3 regions of the Luteimonas composti genome follow, and region 1 is predicted to be linked to each of the others. Evidence: predicted binding sites of a transcription regulator. Region 1 holds the regulator's gene; each other region holds the start of a gene.
What was found. The regulator HrcA, encoded in region 1, represses chaperone genes, less so after heat shock. The targets are predictions, from matches to a motif close to TTNGCACTCNNNNNNNNNGAGTGCNAA.
Positions count from the first base shown of each region.

Region 2: the regulator HrcA is predicted to act here: its motif matches at 3,612-3,638, upstream of rpoH (RNA polymerase sigma factor RpoH).
Region 3: the regulator HrcA is predicted to act here: its motif matches at 4,524-4,550, upstream of groES (co-chaperone GroES).

Region 1 is NZ_JBHTKU010000001.1:688,742-695,880, reverse strand. Features, by position in the region: gene ACFQ2D_RS03225 (outer membrane protein assembly factor BamE) at 1-273, opposite strand, end outside; gene ACFQ2D_RS03220 (Fur family transcriptional regulator) at 391-795, shown strand; gene ACFQ2D_RS03215 (sensor histidine kinase) at 811-1,530, opposite strand; gene recN (DNA repair protein RecN) at 1,738-3,408, opposite strand; gene hrcA (heat-inducible transcriptional repressor HrcA) at 3,602-4,660, shown strand; gene grpE (nucleotide exchange factor GrpE) at 4,705-5,211, shown strand; gene dnaK (molecular chaperone DnaK) at 5,318-7,139, shown strand, end outside.
Region 2 is NZ_JBHTKU010000003.1:149,192-156,330, forward strand. Features, by position in the region: gene zupT (zinc transporter ZupT) at 1-772, shown strand, start outside; gene ACFQ2D_RS09480 (DUF2306 domain-containing protein) at 916-1,581, shown strand; gene ACFQ2D_RS09485 (helix-turn-helix domain-containing protein) at 1,484-2,611, opposite strand; gene rpoH (RNA polymerase sigma factor RpoH) at 2,712-3,602, opposite strand; gene ACFQ2D_RS09495 (TonB-dependent receptor plug domain-containing protein) at 3,932-6,556, opposite strand; gene ACFQ2D_RS09500 (helix-turn-helix transcriptional regulator) at 6,604-7,139, opposite strand, start outside.
Region 3 is NZ_JBHTKU010000003.1:199,988-207,126, forward strand. Features, by position in the region: gene ACFQ2D_RS09690 (hypothetical protein) at 215-2,326, shown strand; gene groL (chaperonin GroEL) at 2,481-4,121, opposite strand; gene groES (co-chaperone GroES) at 4,185-4,475, opposite strand; gene ACFQ2D_RS09705 (winged helix-turn-helix transcriptional regulator) at 5,079-5,552, opposite strand; gene ACFQ2D_RS09710 (D-amino acid dehydrogenase) at 5,779-7,062, shown strand; gene alr (alanine racemase) at 7,065-7,139, shown strand, end outside.

The sequences.
Region 1 (7,139 bases):
GTTCTCGAACCACAGCGTGAGGTTCTTGACCTCGGTCGTGCCGCGGCGGTTGACGCGTTCGGTGGCGGTGTAGTCCCAGCGCTGGTGGTGGAACGGATCGGCGATCGACGGCGTGCCGAGCAGGGTCAGGACCTGCTGCTTGCCCATGCCCACCTGCAGCTGCTCGACCGCGGACTGTTCGATCAGGTTGCCCTGGTAGATCGGCTGCTTGTAGAGGATGCCGCAGCCGGCGGTGCCGAGGGCGACCAGGACGACGAACAGGAGGCGGGGAATGCGCATGGAATCGGGTGCCTGCGGACCGGGCGATGGATGGCGCGATGATACACTCACCGGCGCACCGAGGCCGGCGTCCAAGCAGCTGGCGCTAAATCGGCTGTGAACGGAGGCTCCATGGAATCGACTGAACTGCGCAAGGCCGGGTTGAAGGTGACCCATCCGCGGATGCGCATCCTGCAGCTGCTCGAGCAGAAGAATCCGCGCCAGCACATGACCGCGGAGGACATCTACCGCCAGTTGCTCGAACAGGGCGACGAGATCGGCCTGGCCACGGTCTACCGGGTGCTGACCCAGTTCGAGGCCGCGGGCCTGGTGACCAAGCACAACTTCGAGGGCGGGCACGCGCTGTACGAGCTCGACCGCGGCGACCACCACTACCACATGGTCGACATGAGCAGCGGGCTGATCACCGAGTTCGAGAGCCCGGAGATCGTGGAACTGCTCAACAAGATCGCCGGCGAGCACGGTTACGTCCTCGACGAGCACTCGCTGGTGCTCTACGTGCGCCGCAAGCGCTGACCGGCCGCGCCTCGCCTAGGCGTTGGCGCCGCGACCCGTCGGCGGGCGCACGCAGGGAAGCTCCAGCACCAGTTCCACATGCTCCCCGTCGCTGGCGTGGCCGTGCAGGCGGCCGCCATGCGCGGCCGCGATCGCACCGGCGATGACCAGGCCGAAGCCGAGGGTGTCGTCAGGCGGATCGGGGTGCGGCGCCGCGAGCAGCAGGTCGACCAGTTCGTCGGACGCCTCGAGGCAGGCCACCGTGCAGCGCATGCGCAGGCGCCCGCGGCCCGACTCCAGCCGCGCCGCGACCGGGGCCGGCACGCCACGGGCCAGCCGCATGCCCAGCAGCAGCTGGAACATCTGCGCAATGCGAAGGATGTCGCCCTCGAGCAGGACGCCATGGGCGCTCGCGTCCAGTTCGACCCGGGGCGGGGTGGGCAGGCTGCCCGCCAGGTCGGCCACCAGCGACTCGACCTCGACCCGTTCGCGCCGGGTCACTAGCCGACCGGCCTCGGCACGGCCGAAGTCGCTGACCTCACCGATCATCTGGCTCAGGCGGCGGATCTGCTGTTCCAGCAGGTCGAGCAATTCGTCGCGCTGCGCGGCGTCGATCTCCGGATCGCGCAGCAGGTACGTGGCGGTCTGCATCGGCGCCAGCGGTCCGCGCAGGTCATGCGCCACGCGGTCGACCCAGGTATTGCGCAGCGACGGGCTCAGGTGGGCGGCGACAGTCGTGCGGCTCGGCGGCGGCACGCCGGCGAGTGCACCGGACGGACGGCGCCCAGCGTGGGTGGAGGCAGGGGGGAAGCGGCTGGCCATACTGCGGGGGAGGGGGCGTCTTTCAGGGCGCGACGATACGCCTGTGCTCCGCCGGAACGGCTCACCCCGCCGTCACGCGGCGCGACGCACCGCCAGGCACGCGCCCGCCCGGGTTGTCCGGGCCCTGGCCTGCGCTGGTCGTCAGTCGACGGTGCTGGCCAGCAGCCGCTTCGCCGCCGCGCGCGCTTCCTTCGACACCTCGACGCCGCCCAGCATGCGCGCCAGCTCTTCCTGGCGCTCCTTCGCGTCGAGCGGGCGCACGGCCGAGCGGGTCTGGCCGTCGCGGTCGGCCTTGCTGACCAGGTAGTGGGCATGGCCTTGCGCGGCCACCTGCGGCAGGTGGGTCACGCACAGGACCTGGCAGCGCGCGCCCAGCGCCCGGAGCTTCTGGCCGACGATCTCGGCAACCGCGCCGCCGATGCCCGAATCGACTTCGTCGAAGACCATGGTCGGCACCGTGTCCGACCCCAGCGCCGCCACCTCGATCGCCAGCGACACGCGCGACAGTTCGCCGCCCGAGGCCACCCGGCGCAGCGGGCGGGGGGGCTGGCCGGCGTTGGCCGAGACCAGGAATTCCGCGCGCTCGCCGCCCTGCGGGTCGGGCCGGCCGGCGTCGACCGGCTCCAGCGCCACCTCGAACACGCCGCCGCCCATGCCCAGCTCGGCGATCAGGGCGGTGGTGGCGGCCGACAGCCGCGCCGCCGCATCGGCCCGGGCCTGGCCGAGCGCATCGGCCGCCTTGCGCCAGCGCGCGGCCGATGCGTCGATCTCGCCCTGCAGGCCGGCCAGGCGCGTGCCGGCATCGCGCAGGGCCTCGAGTTCGGCGGCGAACCCGGCCTGGCATGCGGCCAGTTCCGCCGGCGCGACGCGGTGCTTGCGCGACAGCTCGTGCAGCCGCGCCAGGGTCGCGTCCAGCGCCTCGAACTGGGCAGGGTCGATCTCGAGTTCCTCGCGCACGCGCTGCAGCAGCAGGCTGGCCTCGTCGAGCTGGATCGCGGCCGAATCGAGCATCGCGTCGACTTCGCCCAGGCGCGGCTCGTGCGCGAGTTCGCGCGACAGGCCGCCGCGCAACTGCTGCAGGCGACGCACCAGCGACGGGCCGTCGTCGCCGGCCAGGCCGTTCAGGGCCTCGTCGCAGGCCGCGATCAGGCCGGCCGCGTGCGCCTGGCGGCGATGGCCGGCGACCAGGGCGTCGATCGCCTCCGGGCGCAGGTCCTCGCGCTCGAGTTCGGCCAGCTGGTGGGTCAGCCAGTCGATGCGCTCGGACACGTCGCCGGTCCGCGACAGCGCGTCGCGCTCGCGCAGCAGCGTGGTCCAGTCCGCGGCGGTCTCGCGCACCGCCGCCAGCTGCGGCTCGTGCCGGCCGAAGGCGTCGAGCAGGGCGAGCTGGCTGGACTTTTCCAGCAGCGCCTGGTGCTCGTGCTGGCCATGGATCTCGACCAGCAGGCCAGCCAGCTGCGCCAGCTGGGCGAGGGTGGCCGGGCGCCCGTTGATCCAGGCCCGCGAGCCACCGTCCGCGCGCAGGGTGCGGCGCAGGGTGCAGGCGCCGCCGTCGTCGAACTCCTGCTCGCGCAGCCATTCCAGCGCGGCCGGCACCGCGGACGGGTCGAACTCGGCGTGCAGCTCGGCGCGCTGGGCGCCATGGCGGACCATGCCGGCGTCGGCGCGCAGCCCGGACAGGAAGCCCAGGGCATCGACCAGCAGCGACTTGCCGGCGCCGGTCTCGCCGGAAATCACGGTCATGCCCGGCCCGAACTCGAGTTCGGATTGCGGGACCACGGCGAAGTCGCGGAGGGTCAGGCGCTTGAGCATGGGCGCGATTGTAGTGCGCGCGTTCGCAGCAGCCGAGACGCAAGCAGGGCCGATCGCATCTCCGCGACGTCTCCCCGAGGCCGGGGCGGCGGGTACCGCGGCCCGGCCGGTCCAGGCCGCCGATGTACCCGGGAAGGGCCGGGGCAGGCGCCCCGTGCTTGCGGCCTCCCCGTCGCGGCGATCTAATCGGGCCATGGCCGCTCCACCGCCCGGCAGCACCCTCGACCCGCGCGCACGCCAGCTGCTGCGCACCCTGATCGCGCGCCACATCCGCGACGGCGAGCCGGTGGGATCGCAGACGCTGGCCCGCCATGCCGGCCTGGACGTCAGCGCGGCCACCATCCGCAACATCCTCGCCGACCTCGAGGAGCAGGGCCTGCTGGCCGCGCCCCACACCTCGGCCGGGCGGGTGCCGACGGCGCAGGGCTACCGGGTATTCGTCGATTCCCTGCTGCAGGTGCAGCCGCTTTCCGGCGGCGAGCTGTCGCGCCTGCGCGGCGAGCTGTCCGCCGGCGGCGGCACCCAGTCGCTGCTGGGCAGCGCGTCGGAACTGGTGTCGGCGATGACCCGTTTCGTCGGCGTGGTCTCGGTGCCGCGGCGCGAGCAGTTCGCCTTTCGCCACATCGATTTCGTGCCCCTGGGCGGGCAGCGGGTGATGGCGATCCTGGTATTCGCCGACCACGACGTGCAGAACCGGATCATCCAGACCCGGCGCCCGTTCGAGGCCGGTGAGCTGGAGCGGGTGGCCAACTACCTGAACGCGCACTTCGCCGGCCGCCCGGTGGCCGAGATCCGCAGCGCGCTGCTGCGCGAACTGCAGGCCGCCCGCGACGAGATGGAGGCGCTGCTGTCCAACACCGTCGAGCTGGCCGAACAGGCCCTGACCCCGGTCGACGACGAGGACATGGTGGTGGCCGGCCAGACCCGGCTGATCGGGGTGCAGGACCTGTCCGACCTCGACCGGTTGCGCGAGCTGTTCGAGGCCTTCGCCCGCAAGCGCGAGATCCTGCAGCTGCTCGAGCGCACCATCAGCGCCCCGGGCGTGCGGATCTTCATCGGCGAGGAGACCGGCCTGGCGCCGCTGGAGGGAGTCTCCCTGGTCACCGCCCCGTACGCCGCGGGCGGCAAGGTGCTGGGGGTGCTGGGGGTGATCGGCCCGACCCGGATGGCCTACGACCGCGTCATCCCGGTGGTCCAGGCGACGGCCGACCTGCTTGGCGCCGCCTTGAATCCGGACCTGCCGGCCCCATAGCTGCGGGGCCGGCGGCCAGCGACCGCCTCCAACAACCCCAGGACATGACGACGGAACCGATGCAGGAGGCCGCGGCAGCGGCCGAAGAAACCAATACCGCGGAAGACCGGATCCAGGCGCTCGAGGCCGAACTCGAGCAGCTGCGCGCGCAGTCGCTGATCGACCGCGCCGACATGGAAAACCAGCGCAAGCGCCTCGAGCGCGACGTGCGCAATGCCTGCCGCTTCGCCAACAAGCAGCTGCTGGGCGACCTGCTGCCGGTCTTCGACAGCCTCGAGGCCGCGCTCAACACCGCCCCCGCCGAGGATCCGCTGCGCGACGGCGTGGTGCTGACCCTGCGCGAGCTGACCCGCGTGTGCGGCAACAACGGCCTGGTCGAGGTCGCGCCCGCGCCCGGCGACGCCTTCGACCCCGAGAAGCACAACGCCATGAGCGCGGTCGAGACCGCCGAGGTCGCCCCCGGCACCGTGTTCCAGGTGTTCCAGAAGGGCTACCAGCTCAACGAGCAGCTGCTGCGCCCGGCCCTGGTGTCCGTCGCCAAGCACGACTGAGCTTGAAGAATCCGCGGCGCGGCGCTTGAAGCGCGGCGCCGCAACCCCAGATACGCAACATCGGCGGCCCGCCGCCACCAGACAAGATTCCAGAGGGAACCCCATCATGGCAAAGATCATCGGCATCGACCTGGGCACGACCAACTCGTGCGTGGCGATCATGGACGGCGGCAAGGCCAAGGTCATCGAGAACAGCGAAGGCGACCGCACCACGCCGTCGGTCGTGGCCTACACCAAGGACGGCGAGGTCCTGGTCGGCGCATCCGCCAAGCGCCAGGCCGTCACCAACCCCAAGAACACCTTCTACGCGGTCAAGCGCCTGATCGGCCGCAAGTTCACCGACGCCGAGGTCAAGAAGGACCTGGGCCTGGTGCCGTACGCGATCGTCGAGCACGACAACGGCGACGCCTGGGTGCAGACCAACGACGGCAAGAAGCTGTCGGCGCAGGAAGTCTCCGCGCGCATCCTCGAGAAGATGAAGAAGACCGCCGAGGACTACCTGGGCGAGAAGGTCACCGAGGCCGTGATCACCGTCCCGGCCTACTTCAACGACTCCCAGCGCCAGGCGACCAAGGACGCCGGCCGCATCGCCGGCCTGGACGTCAAGCGCATCATCAACGAACCGACCGCGGCCGCGCTGGCCTATGGCCTGGACAAGGCCGGCGGCGACCGCAAGATCGCCGTGTACGACCTGGGCGGCGGCACCTTCGACATGTCGATCATCGAGATCGCCGAGGTCGACGGCGAAAAGCAGTTCGAGGTGCTGGCCACCAACGGCGACACCTTCCTGGGCGGCGAGGACTTCGACAAGCGCGTCATCGACTACCTGGTCGAAGAGTTCCAGAAGGACCAGGGTATCGACCTGCGCAAGGATCCGCTGGCACTGCAGCGCCTGAAGGACGCGGCCGAGCGCGCCAAGATCGAGCTCTCCAGCGCCCAGCAGACGGAAGTGAACCTGCCGTACGTGACCGCCGACGCCTCCGGTCCCAAGCACCTCAACATCAAGCTGACCCGGGCCAAGCTCGAGGCGCTGGTGGACGACCTGGTGCGCAAGACCATCGAGCCGTGCAAGGTCGCGCTCAACGACGCGGGCCTGCGCGCCAGCGACATCAGCGAGGTGATCCTGGTCGGTGGCCAGACCCGCATGCCCAAGGTGCAGCAGGCCGTGGCCGAGTTCTTCGGCAAGGAGCCGCGCAAGGACGTCAACCCCGACGAGGCCGTGGCGATCGGTGCGGCGGTGCAGGGCGGCGTGCTGGCCGGCGAGGTCAAGGACGTGCTGCTGCTCGACGTGACCCCGCTCAGCCTGGGCATCGAGACCCTGGGCGGCGTGTTCACCAAGATCATCGAGAAGAACACCACCATCCCGACCAAGGCCTCCCAGACCTTCTCCACCGCCGAGGACAACCAGTCGGCCGTGACCGTGCACGTGCTGCAGGGCGAGCGCGAGCAGGCCCGCTTCAACAAGTCGCTGGCCCGCTTCGACCTCACCGGCATCGAGCCGGCGCCGCGCGGCATGCCGCAGGTGGAGGTGTCGTTCGACATCGACGCCAACGGCATCGTCCACGTCACCGCCAAGGACAAGAAGACCGGCAAGGAGCAGAAGGTCGAGATCAAGGCCGGTTCGGGCCTGTCGGACGACGAGATCCAGCGGATGGTCGCCGACGCCGAGGCGCACCGCGAGGACGACCGCAAGTTCCAGGAGCTGGTCGGCGCGCGCAACCAGGCCGATGCGCTGGTGCATAGCACTCGCACCGCGGTGAAGGAGAACGGCGACAAGGTGCCGGGCGACGTGATCGGCCGGGTCGAGTCGGCCATCGCCGAGGTCGAGACCGCGATGAAGGGCGACGACAAGGGCCAGATCGAGGCCAAGACGCGCGCGCTGGAGGAGGCCGCGCAGTCGCTGTTCGCGGCCGCTGCGGCCGGCCAGC
Region 2 (7,139 bases), on a different contig from region 1:
CGCGGTCACCACCGTGGCCGGCCTGGCGACCGGCTTCGGCAGCCTGCTGGTGTTCGCGTCGAAGGGTCCGAATGCGCGCCTGCTCGCGTTCGGCCTGGCCTTCGCCGGCGGCGCGATGGTGTACGTGTCGCTGGGAGAGATCCTGACCAAGTCGATCACGGCCTTCAGCGCCCAGTTCGGCGACCGGCTTGGCTTCACCTGGGGCACGCTCTCGTTCCTCGCCGGCGTGCTGCTGATCGTCACCATCGACCGCCTGGTGCCGAACCCGCACGAACGGCTCGAGGTCGACGACCCCTACTTCCGCGAACACAACCGCGACTACGTCAAGCGCGTCGGCCTGCTGACCGCCATCGCGATCACCGCGCACAACTTTCCGGAAGGCCTGGCGACCTTCTTCGCCACGCTCGAGAACCCCGGCGTGGGCCTGCCGCTGGCCTTCGCCATCGCCATCCACAATATCCCCGAAGGCATCGCGATCGCGGTGCCGGTGTACTTCGCCACCAACAACAAGACCTATGCCTTCGTCGCCTGCCTGCTGTCCGGCCTGGCCGAGCCGGTCGGCGCGATCGTCGGCTACGTGCTGCTGCGGCCGTTCCTGTCGGACGCGGTGTTCGGCGCGGTGTTCGGGCTGATCGCGGGCGTGATGGTGTTCCTGGCCCTGGACGAGCTGCTGCCGGCGGCCAAGCGCTACGCCAAGGGCCACGAGACGGTGTACGGGCTGGTGACCGGCATGGGCGCGCTGGCGATCAGCCTGGTGCTGTTCAAGTGGTAGGCGGGCGCCGGCCGGCCTGATCGCGTCCGGATCGGCCGGCTCGCACCGCTCGCGGCGCGCACCGGCGTACAGTCCAGCCGGCCCGGACGACCGCACGCCGGCGTACCGCGCAGGCTGCCTCCATCCCCACGATGGAGACCGCCATGGCCCCGTACCTGCCTGCCCTCGCCCTGTCCGCCGCCCGAGGGCTGTTCTCGCTCGCCTGCCTGGCAACCTCGGCGTACGCCTTCGCCTACCTGTTCATGGCGGTCCGCGGCGGCGATCCCTTCGCCGCGCGGTTCGCCATCTCGGGGCTCGACGTGCCCGCGCACTTCTTCGGCGCGGGACTGGCGCTGCTGCTGGTGCCGCTGCAGCTGAGCGGCGGCATCCGCCGGCGCTGGCCCGCCCTGCACCGCCTCGGCGGCTGGCTCTCGGCGGCCGCGATCCTGGTGGGCGGCGTATCGGGCCTGTCGCTGGCCCAGCATGCACAGGGTGGATGGCCGAGCCGCCTTGGCTTCAGCCTGCTCTCGCTGCTGTGGCTCGGGGTGACCGCGAACGGCATCCGCCTGGCGGTCGCGGGCCGGTTCGACCGGCACCGGCGCTGGATGGCCTACTCGATGGCCCTGACCGCCGGCGCCGTCACCCTGCGGGTGATGCTCGCGCTGGGCACCGGCGTGCTGGGCTGGCCGTTCATGCCGGTCTACGCGGGCACGGCATGGGCGAGCTGGCTGTTCAACCTGGCGGTGTGCGCCTGGCTGCTGCGCCGGCCCCGTCCGGCACCGCGCGGGAACGCCGGTAGTCGCTGGGCGTCCGCCCGACCAGCCGCTTGAAGGCGCTGTTGAAGGTCGACTTGGAGGTGAAGCCGGCCTCGTACGCGATCTCGAGGATGCTGCGCCGGTCGCCGGCATCGTCCAGGCAGGCGCGGACCGCCTCGACCCGGTAGCGGTTCACGTACTCCCAGAAGTTGCCGCCCAGGCGCCGGTTGATCACCGCCGACACCAGGTATTCGGGGTAGCCGCTGCGGCGCGCCACCTGCGCGATTCCCAGCGCCGGCTCGCGGTAGAGCGCCTGTTCGGACATCAGCCGCGACAGGCGCGCCTCGACCTCGTCGAAGCGCGGATCCTCAAGGTCGCCCACGTCCGGCTGCGCTGCGGCCCCGGTGCCGACCTGCGGTGGTTGCATCGGTTCGGCCACCGGCGGCTGCGCGAGGCTGAACCACCCCACGATGCAGACCCAGGCCGCGACCGCGGCGTAGATGAGGAAATAGTCGGCCCAGCCGAGCTCCACCATCGCATGCAGGCCGGCGATGGCCCAGATCGCGAACTGGCAGGCGGTCATCACCATCAGCCAGCGCAGCGACAGCCGGTCCGCGTCCGAGCGCCGGCTGCGCAGCCAGCGCCCGTAGCGCCGCACCTGCAGTGCCCCGGCAACGAGGTACGCCAGCGCCACCGAGAACAGCAGTGGATCGAACCACAGCCTGCGCCAGTCTCCACTGGCCGGAAGCGGATCGCCGGCCAGCCAGTGCATCGACAGCCAGCCCAGCATCAGCGCCAGCCAGACGCCGTGGACCAGGTCGCGCCAGCGCGGCGAGCGCCCGCCGACCAGCGCGCGCACGTACAGGAAAAACAGCGGCGCATAGGCGAAAGGAAGCACCCGCGCCACGCGGAAGGCCGCGGCGAAGCCGGCATCGGGCGCGGCCATGTGCGCGGCCTTCACCGCAAGGTCGAAACCGATCAGCGCCAGCCAGAGCGCGAGCACGCGGTTCGCGGCGGCGTTCGCCGCGCGGCGCCAGAGCGCCGGCGCCAGCATCGCGGCCTGTGCCGCGCCGATCGCATACAGCAGGATCCAGAAGCTCGTCACGTCACGCGCGTCCCGGGGCGCCAGTGGAGCGCAAAGGGTATCGCGGACACGAAAAAGCCCGGCGCGGAGGCCGGGCCTGTTCGGGAACGATGCCTGCGGGTCAGGCGACGAACAACGCCTTCATCTTCTTCAGCGCGTTGGCCTCGACCTGGCGGATGCGCTCGGCCGACACGCCGTACTCGTCGGCCAGCTCCTGCAGGGTGACCTTGCTGTCGGCGTCGAGCCAGCGACGCTTGATGATGTCGCGCGAACGCGCATCCAGGCGGGCCATGCCCTCGCGCAGCAGCTCGAGCTGACTGTCCTCGCTGTCGCTGCGCTCGTAGGCCATGGCCGGGTCCTCGTCGCGGGAGACCAGGTAGGCCGCCGGCGCCGGCGGCGCGTGGTCGTCGTCCTCGTCGGAAGGCGCATCGAAGCCGATGTCGCGACCGGACAGGCGCGACTCCATCTCCAGCACCTCGCGCTCGGAGACGTTGAGGTCCTTGGCCACGGCGCTCACTTCCTCCGCGTTGAGCCAGCCCAGGCGGGTCTTGCTCTTGCGCAGGTTGAAGAACAGCTTGCGCTGCGCCTTTGTGGTGGCGACCTTCACGATGCGCCAGTTCTTGAGGATGAACTCGTGCATCTCGGCGCGGATCCAGTGCACCGCGAAGCTCACCAGGCGCACGCCGATGTCGGGATCGAAGCGCTTGACCGCCTTCATCAGGCCGATGTTGCCTTCCTGAATCAGGTCGCCGAGCTGCAGGCCGTAGCCGCTGTAGCCGCGCGCGACGTGCACGACGAAACGCAGGTGCGAATGCACCAGCTCGCGGGCGGCGTCGAGGTCTTCCTGGTCGCGGTAGCGGCGCGCGAGCGCCTGCTCGTCGTCGGCCGACAGGACCGGAATCTGGTGGACGGCGCCGATATAGGCTTCCAGCGAACCGAGCGGGGTCAGCCCGGTGAAGGCAGGCACCGGCAGGTTGTTGGCAACAAGCGCTTGGGTCATGGGCGTATCCATGGAAGGAGTCTAGCAGTCGGTACCTTCGACTGCTAAGGCGGGGAAAAGTTCCCGCGGTGTTCTGGCTATGGAACGATTGGCCGCGAATGGCCATTCAGGTTCCACGATTATACCGGTTGCGCCTGAATCGGCGGGCCGTCCCTGGCCCCGGCATCCGACGATACGACGGGTGCGATCAAGCGGTCGTGACCGGACACCGGACCCGCCGGCCAGTCCGACCCCGCGGCAGCAGCGGCCACCGACGGATCCGTCCGGTCGCGCCCCTCACCTGGACGCGGAAAGCCTCCGTCGCCGGGGGCCTTCCTCGCTGCCCATCCCTGGCAGCCGGGTCAGAACTTCTGCGCGTAGCGGAAGTAGACCGTCCGCCCGTAGGCGTCGTACAGCTCGAAGTTCCAGGGCCGGCCGCGCACGGCCATCAGTTCCGGGTAGCGGTCGCCGGCGTTGTTCACGCCCACCGTGATGCTGCCGTCCCAGGGCGCCCGGTAGGTGAGCGAGAGGTCGTGGGTGGTGTAGCTGCCCAGCCGCGAGCCCGGACCGCCGCCGATGAAGCCGAACGACGGCGTGGCCGCCGGATTCTCCTGCGAATCGATGTAGTTGAGGTTCCAGCCCGCGGTGAGCGCGCCCAGGGTCCAGGTGTTGCGCAGGGTCGCGCGCAGGTCGGGCGAGGCGATCCAGCCCAGCCGGTCCTTGACGGTCGGGCCGTCGGTAACGGTGAAGTCCAGCACCCTGGCGACCTGCAGCCAGTTTTCCAGCCGGCCGGCCCCGCCGAGGTCGGCGCGGGTGCGGATATTGAGGTCGAGGCCGCGGGTCTCCAGGTCGCCCTCGTTGGCATAGGCGGTGTTGACCTCGGCGACCGAGCCGTTGCTGCGCCGGATCACCGAGGTGCCGGTCGGCAGCGGGATGCCGGCGTTGTCGAAGTTGACCAGCTCCTGGAACTCGATCTGGCGGATCCGGTCCTCGACCTCGATCCGGTAGTAGTCGAGGGTCAGGTTCAGCCAGTCGGTGGCGTCCCAGGCCAGGCCCACGCTGAACTGCCGCGAGTTCTCCGACTCGAGGTTCTGGTTGCCGCTGGCCCAGGTATCCACCTGGTACACCACGACGTCCTCGTTCTCCGGTCCGTCGGCGATATTGTCGCCGTTGGCGTCGCCGCCGCAGTCGGCCGGGCTGTAGCCCATCACCACGCAGGTGCGGTAGTCGGCGACCTGTTCGGCCGAGAACGCGCGCTTGCCGTGCACGTAGGGCAGCGGCGGCGCGCGGAAGCCCTGGCCGGCCGAGGCGCGCAGGGTGAGGTTGTCCAGCGGCTGCCAGCGCAGCGACACCTTCGGCGAGACGTCGCTGCCGTAGTCGCTGTAGCGGTCGTAGCGGGCGGCCAGGGTGAAATCGAAGCTGTCGACGATCGGGAACAGCCATTCGGCGTACGCGGCGTGGATCTCGCGCGAACCGGCCGCCGAGTTGCCGGAGGAACCCGCCACCACGCCGGCCTCGGACAGCGAGTCGTAGATGTCCGCGTAGTCCTCCTTCCGGTACTCGGCGCCGAAGGCCACCACCGACGCACCGCCGCCCATCTCGAACAGGTCGAGCGTGGCATTGGCGTACAGCTCCTCGATGTCGAAGATGCCGTCGCGCGAGGTGGTGGTGGTGAAGCCCTTGATCACTTCCTCGGAGGCGCCGAACGGGTCGTAGAGGTCGTACGAGCCGTCCGCGATCGCCTGCTCGGCCAGCGGCGTGACGATGTAGCCGCGGCCCAGCTCCTTGAACCTGGCCTTGCTGCGGCGCAGGCCGAAGTCGAGGTACAGGTTGTCGGTGGCCTGCCAGTTGAAGCCGAGGTTGATGTCGGCGACGGTGTTGTCGACGAAGTTGTCGCGGTTGCCGGCCGCCGCGTAGCGGTGGTAGACGAAGGCGCCCAGGCCATCGCCCGGCACCGGATCGTTGGGCGAACCCTCGGGCACGTACACGGCGCCCGGCGTGGGTGCATAGCGGCCGAAGCTGTCGGTGCTGCTGTAGCTGCCCGAGGCGTAGAACGACCAGTCCTCGTTGATCCGCAGGCTGCCGCGCGCGAACAGCGACCGGTTCTTGACCGAAGCCTCGTCGGCGGCGACCGCGTTGAAGTCGTACACGCAGTTGTCGCCGTTGCGCCAGAAGTTGGGATCGTCGCAGGCATAGCCAGGCAGCGCGCCGCCGAGCTCGCCCTCCTCGCCCGGGTCGGTCGCGCTCTCGAGGTAGTAGTTGTTGCCGTAGAACGAGCCGCCGCGCACCGCGCCGCTGATCTGGTCGCGGGTGTACACCATCCCGCGGGTGCTGCTCGAGGCGCCGAGGATCAGGTTGCCGCGGTCGGACGAGGTGCCGAACACCAGCGAGGCTTCCTCGGTGTCTCCTCCGCGGACCTTGGGATCGCCGATGCCGTAGCGGACTTCCGCGCCTTCGTAGTCCTTGCGCAGGATGATGTTGACCACGCCGCCGATGGCATCCGAACCGTACAGCGCGGACGCGCCGTCGGACAGGATCTCGATGCGTTCCACCGCCGCCAGCGGGATGGTGTTGAGGTCGGCGTTGTTGCCGGTCGAGGGCGCGTAGGGCACGCGGCGGCCGTCCACCAGCACCAAGGTGCGGTCGGAGCCGATGCCGCGCAGGTCGATGTCGGCCGTGGCCTGCGCGCTGCTGCCCGACTGCGGGCGGAAGTTGCCGAACGAGGAGAAGGTGGAGTCGCGCAGCACGTCGGCCACGGACACGTCGCCGCTGGCATCGATGGCGGCGCGGTCGATCACCGTCACCGGGACCGCGCCCTCGATGTCCGCGCGACGGATGCGCGAGCCGGTGACCTGGATGCGGTCGAGGGTCTGGGTGTCGCCGTCGGGGGCATCCTGCGCGGCAACGGGTAGCGCGGGCAGGGCGCAGGCAATGGCGATCGGCAGCGCCGCAAGCCTGCGACGGGGCGATCGGAACAGGGATGTCATGGGATTTCTCCGGATCTCGTTATGTGTGCGTTAACGCACCAACGACGTTACGGGGCAGCCGCGGAGGCCGCTTGCCGGCGCGTGCCGGTCCGGTTTGCCGCGTGAGGCGTGGCGGCGAGGCGGTAGCGCGACGGCGGCATGCCGAAGCGCGCGCGGAAGGCGCGTGAGAAGCTGCAGTTGTTCTCGAAGCCGCAGGCCTCGCCCGCCTCGCCCACCGACAGGCGCGTGCCGCGCAGCAGCCGCGCGGCCTGCGCCAGGCGCAGCCGGCTCGATGCCGCCTGCGGGCCTTCGCCATACAGCGCCTGGAAGGTCTTGGTGAAATACCAGACCGACACGCTGCCCAGTTCGGCGAGTTCGGCGATGCGTACCGGCCGGTCGAGGTTGCCTGCCAGGTGCATCCAGGCGCGCTGCATCCGCGCGAACACCTGTCGCCGGCGCCGCAGCGAGCGCCCCGGGCAACGATCGATCAGTTCGCGCAGCGGCGCCTGCTGCCGCGCCAGCAGCCGCAGCAGCGGCTCCGCGTGCAGCCAGGCCACCTCCTGCTGGCCGCGCGCGTTGCGCTGGAACCTGGCGCAGCGCCGCC
Region 3 (7,139 bases), on a different contig from region 1:
CATCGCCTCCCCGTCGGGGGCCTGTCAGTCGGCGCCCCCGGATCTCGTGGCTGGAGGCGGGCACGGCGACCAGCCACCTGGCGCGCACCCACTGCTTTTCGCCCGTCGTCGGCAGACGCCGTCGGTCGGCACTCACGGCGCGACCCCGGACCGGGCCATCGCGCCGCCCGCAGCACCCGGTGAACAACGACTGTCCAACAAGGAGATCCACCGCATGACCCCGCAATTCCGCAAGCCGCACCATGTCGCGCCGCTGATGCTCGCCATCGGCCTGGCCGTCGCCCCGACCGTCCAGGCCGATCCCGCCGGGCCGGGCTGCTGGACGTTCAACACGACCTCCGGCGTCTGGGAGCAGAGCAGCGACACCACCAACCGCACCGAAGGCAGCGAGCATGGCAACGCCAACACGACCTGCTTCGCCGACGCCAGCGCCTACGGCGAAGGCAACAATGCCAGCGCCGCGGACAGTACCGCCGTCGGCAATGGCAATATCGCCCGCGGCGATCGCAGCACCGCCCTCGGCAATGCCAACGACGCCAGCGGCAACGGCAGCACCGCGGTGGGCGGCACCAACACCGCCAGCGGCGCAAGCAGCACCGCGGTCGGCGACCGGAACAGCGCCGGCGGCGTGCAGTCGTCGGCCATCGGCCACCGCAACACAGCGGTCGCCCAGAACAGCACTGCCGTCGGTACGTTCAACACGGCCGACAGCGGCGCCGCGTTCGGCATCTCCAACACCAGCAGTGGTTCCTACGCCAACGCATTCGGCTGGCAAAACACCGCCAGCGGCGCGAATGCCAACGCGTTCGGCTACTACAACACCGCCAGCGGCAGCGGCAGTGTCGCCTTCGGGGCCAACAACCGGGCTGCCGGCGGATCAGCCTCCGCTGTGGGGTACCGGAACACGTCGAGCAACACGTCGGCCAGCGCGTTCGGTTACATGAACGAGGTCACGGCCAACAACGCAACCGCCATCGGCTACGCGAACAGCGCCAGTGGCGGCAGCAGCAACGCGTTCGGTCAAAGCAACGAAGCAACCGGATCTGGCAGCAACGCGTTCGGCACGGACAACACCACTGGAGGCGAGCGCAGCAGCGCGTTCGGCTACCTGAATGTCGCCAGCGGCACGCGCAGCCACGCTTTCGGATACGACTCGACGGCCGCCGGCTATCAGAGCCTCGCCATTGGCGTCCGCGCGGAAGCAACCGGCTACGAGGCCATCGCCATCGGCAGGGACGCCTCGGTGCTGGCGGAAGGCGCAACCGGCGCGACTTCAACCGCCAGCATCGCGATCGGCAACAACACGCTGGTTGCGGTCGAGGCGACCAATGCGGTCGCGATCGGCGCGCACTCGGTGGCCAGCGAAGCCGACACCGTTTCCTTCGGCGATGCCGGCAACGAACGCCGCCTGGTGCACGTGGCGGCCGGCACCGCCGACACCGACGCGGTCAACGTGTCGCAGCTGTCGGACATGGGCAGCACCGTGGCGGCGTACTTCGGCGGCGGCGCGGCCTATGCCAACGGCGCCTGGACGGCGCCGGTCTACGTGATCCAGGGCGGCAGCCATGGCAACGTCGGCGACGCATTTGCTGCGGTCGACGGTGTCCTGACCGGCCTCGACGGCCGCATCGGCGCGATCGAGGCGCTGCCCCCGGGCGGCGCGCCCGGCCCGCAGGGGCTGAGCGCCTACGAGGTCGCGGTGGGCAATGGCTACAGCGGAACGGAGAGCGACTGGCTCGCATCTCTGGTCGGGCCGCAGGGTCCGCAGGGTCCGCAGGGGCCGCAGGGGCCTGCAGGGCCCGGCGGTGGCGATGGTCTCACCGAAGCCGAAGTGCAGGCGATCGCCACCGACGTCGCCGAGGTCGGCGACGACGCCACGCTGGCCACCGCGACCGGTTACACGGATGAGCGCGAAGAGGCGGTGCGCGAAGACCTGGAGGCGGGTGACACCGCCACCCTGACCGCCGCCAACGACTACACCGATACCGCCATCCAGCAACTGGTCGGCTTCGACGTCGGCGGGATCAACGACCGCCTCGGCGCGCTGGAAGACCGCTTCGACGGCCTCGACCGCCGCGTGCGCCAGCAGGACCGCCGCATCGACCGCATGGGAGCGATGAGCGCGGCGATGCTGAACATGGCGATCAACGCCGCGGGCAGCCAGAGCGACCGTGGCCGCATCGCCGTGGGCGCGGGCTTCCAGGGAGGCGAACGCGGCCTCTCGGTGGGCTACGGCAAGCGCGTCGGCCGCGCCTCGTTCTCCCTCGGCGGCGCCTTCAGCGGCAGCGAGCGCTCGGCGGGCGTCGGCTTCGGCATCGACCTCTGAGGCCAAGGCTCTCCCGCCCTTCCGGAACCCCGCCGCAGGGCGGGGTTCTTCATCCCGGGGCCGGCAATCGCAGGAGGCCGCCATCGGCCCCATAAAGAAAAACCCCGCCTCGCGGCGGGGTTTTCCGTGTCGCAGTGGAACGGTTGGCGCCGGATCAGAAATCCATGCCGCCCATGCCGCCCATGCCGCCGCCGCCCGGCATCGCCGGCTCTTCCTTCTTCGGCAGCTCGGCCACCATCGCTTCGGTGGTGATCATCAGGCCGGCGATCGAGGACGCGTTCTGCAGCGCGGTGCGGGTCACCTTGGTCGGATCCAGGATGCCGAACTCGACCATGTCGCCGAACTCGCCGTTCGCCGCGTTGTAGCCGAAGTTGCCCGAACCGTCCTTGACCTTGTTGACGATCACGGAGGGCTCTTCGCCGGCGTTGGTGACGATCTCGCGCAGCGGGGCTTCCATGGCGCGCAGGGCGATCTGGATGCCGTGGTTCTGGTCCTCGTTGGCGCCCTTCAGGCCTTCGATCGCGGCCTTGGCGCGGATCAGCGCGACGCCGCCGCCCGGGACCACGCCCTCTTCCACCGCCGCACGCGTGGCGTGCAGGGCGTCTTCGACGCGGGCCTTCTTTTCCTTCATCTCGATCTCGGTCGAGGCACCGACCTTGATCACCGCCACGCCGCCGGCCAGCTTGGCCACGCGCTCCTGCAGCTTCTCGCGGTCGTAGTCCGAGGAGGTCTCCTCGATCTGCGCCTTGATCTGCTTGATGCGGGCCTCGATCGCCGAGGTGTCGCCGGCGCCGTCGATGATGGTGGTGTTCTCCTTGGAGACCTGCACCTTCTTGGCGCGGCCCAGGTCCTGGATCGTGGCCTTCTCCAGCTGCAGGCCCACTTCCTCGGAGATCACGGTGCCGCCGGTCAGCACGGCCATGTCTTCCAGCATCGCCTTGCGACGGTCGCCGAAGCCCGGGGCCTTGACGGCGCAGACCTTGACGATGCCGCGGATGGTGTTGACCACCAGGGTCGCCAGGGCTTCCCCCTCGACTTCCTCGGCCACGATCAGCAGCGGCTTGCCGGCCTTGGCCACGCCTTCGAGGACGGGCAGCAGGTCGCGCACGTTCGAGATCTTCTTGTCGTGCAGCAGGATGAAGGGGTCATCCAGCTCGGCCGACATCGACTGCTGGTTGTTGATGAAGTACGGCGACAGGTAGCCGCGGTCGAACTGCATGCCCTCGACGACGTCGAGCTCGTTGTCCAGGCCCGAGCCCTCTTCAACGGTGATCACGCCTTCCTTGCCGACCTTCTTCATCGCGTCGGCGATGATGTTGCCGATCGACTCGTCCGAGTTGGCCGAGATCGTGCCGACCTGGGCGATGGCCTTGTCGTCGGCGGTGGGCTTGGAGATGTTCTTCAGCTCCTGCACCGCGGCCTTGACGGCCTGGTCGATGCCGCGCTTGAGGTCCATCGGGTTCATGCCGGCGGCGACCGCCTTGGAACCTTCGCGGATCAGCGCCTGCGCCAGCACGGTGGCGGTGGTGGTGCCGTCGCCGGCGTTGTCGGAGGTCTTGGACGCGACTTCCTTGACCATCTGCGCGCCCATGTTCTCGAACTTGTCGGCCAGCTCAATTTCCTTGGCGACGGACACGCCGTCCTTGGTGATGGTCGGGGCGCCGAAGCTCTTCTCGAGCACGACGTTGCGGCCCTTCGGGCCGAGCGTTGCCTTCACGGCATTGGCGAGCACGTTGACGCCGCGCACCATCTTCGAGCGCGCGTCCTCACCGAAACGGATTTCCTTGGCAGCCATGGCTGATTTACCTCAGTGTCTTGATATGGAGTGTTGAAAGGTCGTGCGGAAGCGATCCCGCGATCAGCCGAGGATCGCGAAGATGTCGTCTTCCTTCACCACCAGGTACTCGGCGCCATCGAGCTTCACCTCGGTGCCGCTGTACTTGCCGAACAGCACCTTGTCGCCGGCCTTGACCTTGGGGGCGCGCACGCTGCCGTTGTCGAGCACCTTGCCCTCGCCCACGGCGACGACTTCACCCTTGATCGGCTTCTCGGTGGCCGAGTCCGGGATCACGATGCCGCCAGCGGACATCTTTTCTTCTTCCATGCGCTTGATGACCACGCGGTCGTACAGCGGCTTGATGTTGCTCATGTTCAACCCTCGCAAGTGATTGATAGGACTACAGAATTTGCGGCGATCTTAGCAGTCGCAGGTGGAGACTGCCAGAACCGCGGGCGCGAAAATCCCGGACGGACCGGGAGGTGCGGCCGAACATGGGGAGGCTTCACAGCGCTTTCAAGGGCCGCCGCGAGGAATTTTTCGCGTCCCGCCCGAAGCGGCAGCCTGCCGGTCGCCAGTTGCAATGGTGGGCCGTTGCGGTGGGCCGTTGCGGTGGGCCGTTGCGGTGGGCCGGCTACGGGGAGTCCCGGGGACGAATGTCCCCCGGCACCGGCCTGCGGTCGGCGCCTCCTCCTTGATTTCGTCCCCGGGACTCCCCGCATCCGTCTGGACAGGACGTCGCGCCTGATGAAAGGCGACGCCCCGGCACGCAGTCGCCGGCAGCCGCGCCCGCCGGGGTGGGCAGCCCCTTGGGGCGAAATCGAGGAGGAAGCTTTCGCCGCAGGCGGAGGCCGGGGGACATTCGCCCCAGGGGCCTGCCGGCCGCGGCGGGCTCCTTCAGGTCGCCCCGCTATCGGCGGCGACACTGGCACGCGCCAGGCTGGGGGTCCCCGTCGGCTAGCAGACGTAGCCGCCTCAGTCGGCGACCGGCAGCTCCAGCGTCTCCTTCACCTCCTCCATGACGATGTAGCTCTTGGATTCGCGCACGTGCGGCAGGGTCAGCAGGGTGCTGCCCAGCAGCTTGCGGTAGGAGGCCATCTCCGAGATGCGCGCCTTGATCAGGTAGTCGAAGTCGCCGGAGACCAGATGGCATTCGAGCACGTTCGGCAAGCGCAGGGCCGCGCGGCGGAACTCCTCGAAGATGTCGCCGGACTTGTAGGCCAGGCTGATCTCCACGAACACCAGCAGCCCGGCTTTCACCGCCTCCGGCGCCAGCCGCGCGTGGTAGCCGGTGATCACCCCGTCGCGCTCCAGCCGGCGCACACGCTCGGTGCAGGGCGTGGTCGACAGCCCGACGCGCTCGCCCAGCTCGGTGAACGAGATCCGCCCCTCCTGCTGCAGGATGCGCAGGATGCGGCGGTCGATGCGGTCGAGGTCGCGCGCCTTCACGTGGTCCCGCCAGAAGCCTGTTCCGCAGGGATTCTACCTGCCATGCGGCACAAAAACGGGAAATCGGACTGGAAGGCAGCTCCTATACTGGTGGATGTCCCGGCCTTGCGCGCCCAGGCCGGGCCCGTGCCGGCCCATCCCTCCCGGGTCCGTGCGGTGCCCGGCCCTGTGGCGCGGCTTTGCGCCAGCCCTGCCCAGCCCTGACCCGACGTCGAGACCTACGGCGATGCGTATCCTCATCCTCGGTGCCGGCGTGATCGGCGTGACCAGCGCCTGGTACCTGCGCCAGCAGGGCCACGACGTGGTGGTGGTCGATCGCGAGGCCGGCCCGGCGCTTTCCACCAGCTTCGGCAACGCCGGCCAGGTGTCGCCCGGCTACGCATCGCCCTGGCCCGCGCCCGGGATCCCGCTCAAGGCGGTGAAGTGGCTGCTCTCGCGCCACGCGCCGCTGGCGATCCGCCCCACCGGCGACCTCGACCAGTACCGCTGGCTGTGGGCGATGCTGCGCAACTGCACCCATCCGCGCTATGCGGTGAGCAAGGCGCGGATGGTGCGCCTGGCCGAGTACAGCCGCGACTGCCTGGCCGATCTGCGCGTGGCCACCGGCATCGAGTACGAACAGCGCACCCTCGGCACCACCCAGCTGTTCCGCACCCGCGCCCAGCTCGACGCGGCCGAACGCGACATCGCCGTGCTGCGCGAGTACGGCGTGCGCTACGAACTGCTGGACGCGGACGGCATCGTCCGGGTCGAGCCTGCGCTGGCGGCGGTGCGCGACACCCTCGCCGGCGCGCTGCGCCTGCCCGGCGACGAGACCGGAGACTGCCACCTATTCACCACCCGCCTGGCGGCGATGGCGGCGCAGGCCGGGGTCGAGTTCCGCCCGGGCCAGACCGTGGAAGCGCTGCTGGCCGACGGCGATCGCGTCTCGGGCGTGCGGATCGACGGCCGCGTCGAAACCGCCGACCGCTACGTGCTGGCGCTGGGCAGCTGGTCGCCCAGGCTGCTGCGCCCGCTCGGCATCCGCCTGCCGGTGTACCCGCTCAAGGGCTACTCGCTAACCATCCCGATCACCCGCCCGGAGATGGCGCCGCATTCGACCGTGCTCGACGAGAGCTACAAGGTCGCCATCACCCGCTTCGATGCGCGCATCCGCGTCGGCGGCATGGCCGAGGTGTCGGGCTACGACCTGACGCTGCCGCAGCGCCGGCGCGAGACGCTCGAGCTGGTGGTGCGCAGCCTGTATCCCGACGGCGGCGACCTGTCGCGCGCCGAGTTCTGGACCGGGCTGCGCCCGTCCACGCCCGACGGCCCGCCGGTGGTGGGCGCGACCAGTTACCGCAACCTCTGGCTCAACACCGGCCACGGAACGCTGGGCTGGACCATGGCCTGCGGCTCGGCGCGCTACCTGGCCGACCTGGTCGACGGCCGCACGCCGGCCATCGATACCGAGGGCCTGGACATCTCGCGCTACGACCGCCCCTGGCCCAATCCCACCGGGCTGCGCTGAGCATGCGTCCGTCGCGCGCCACGATCGACCTGCAGGCCCTGCGCCACAACTACCGCCATGCGCGCGCGCTCGGCGGC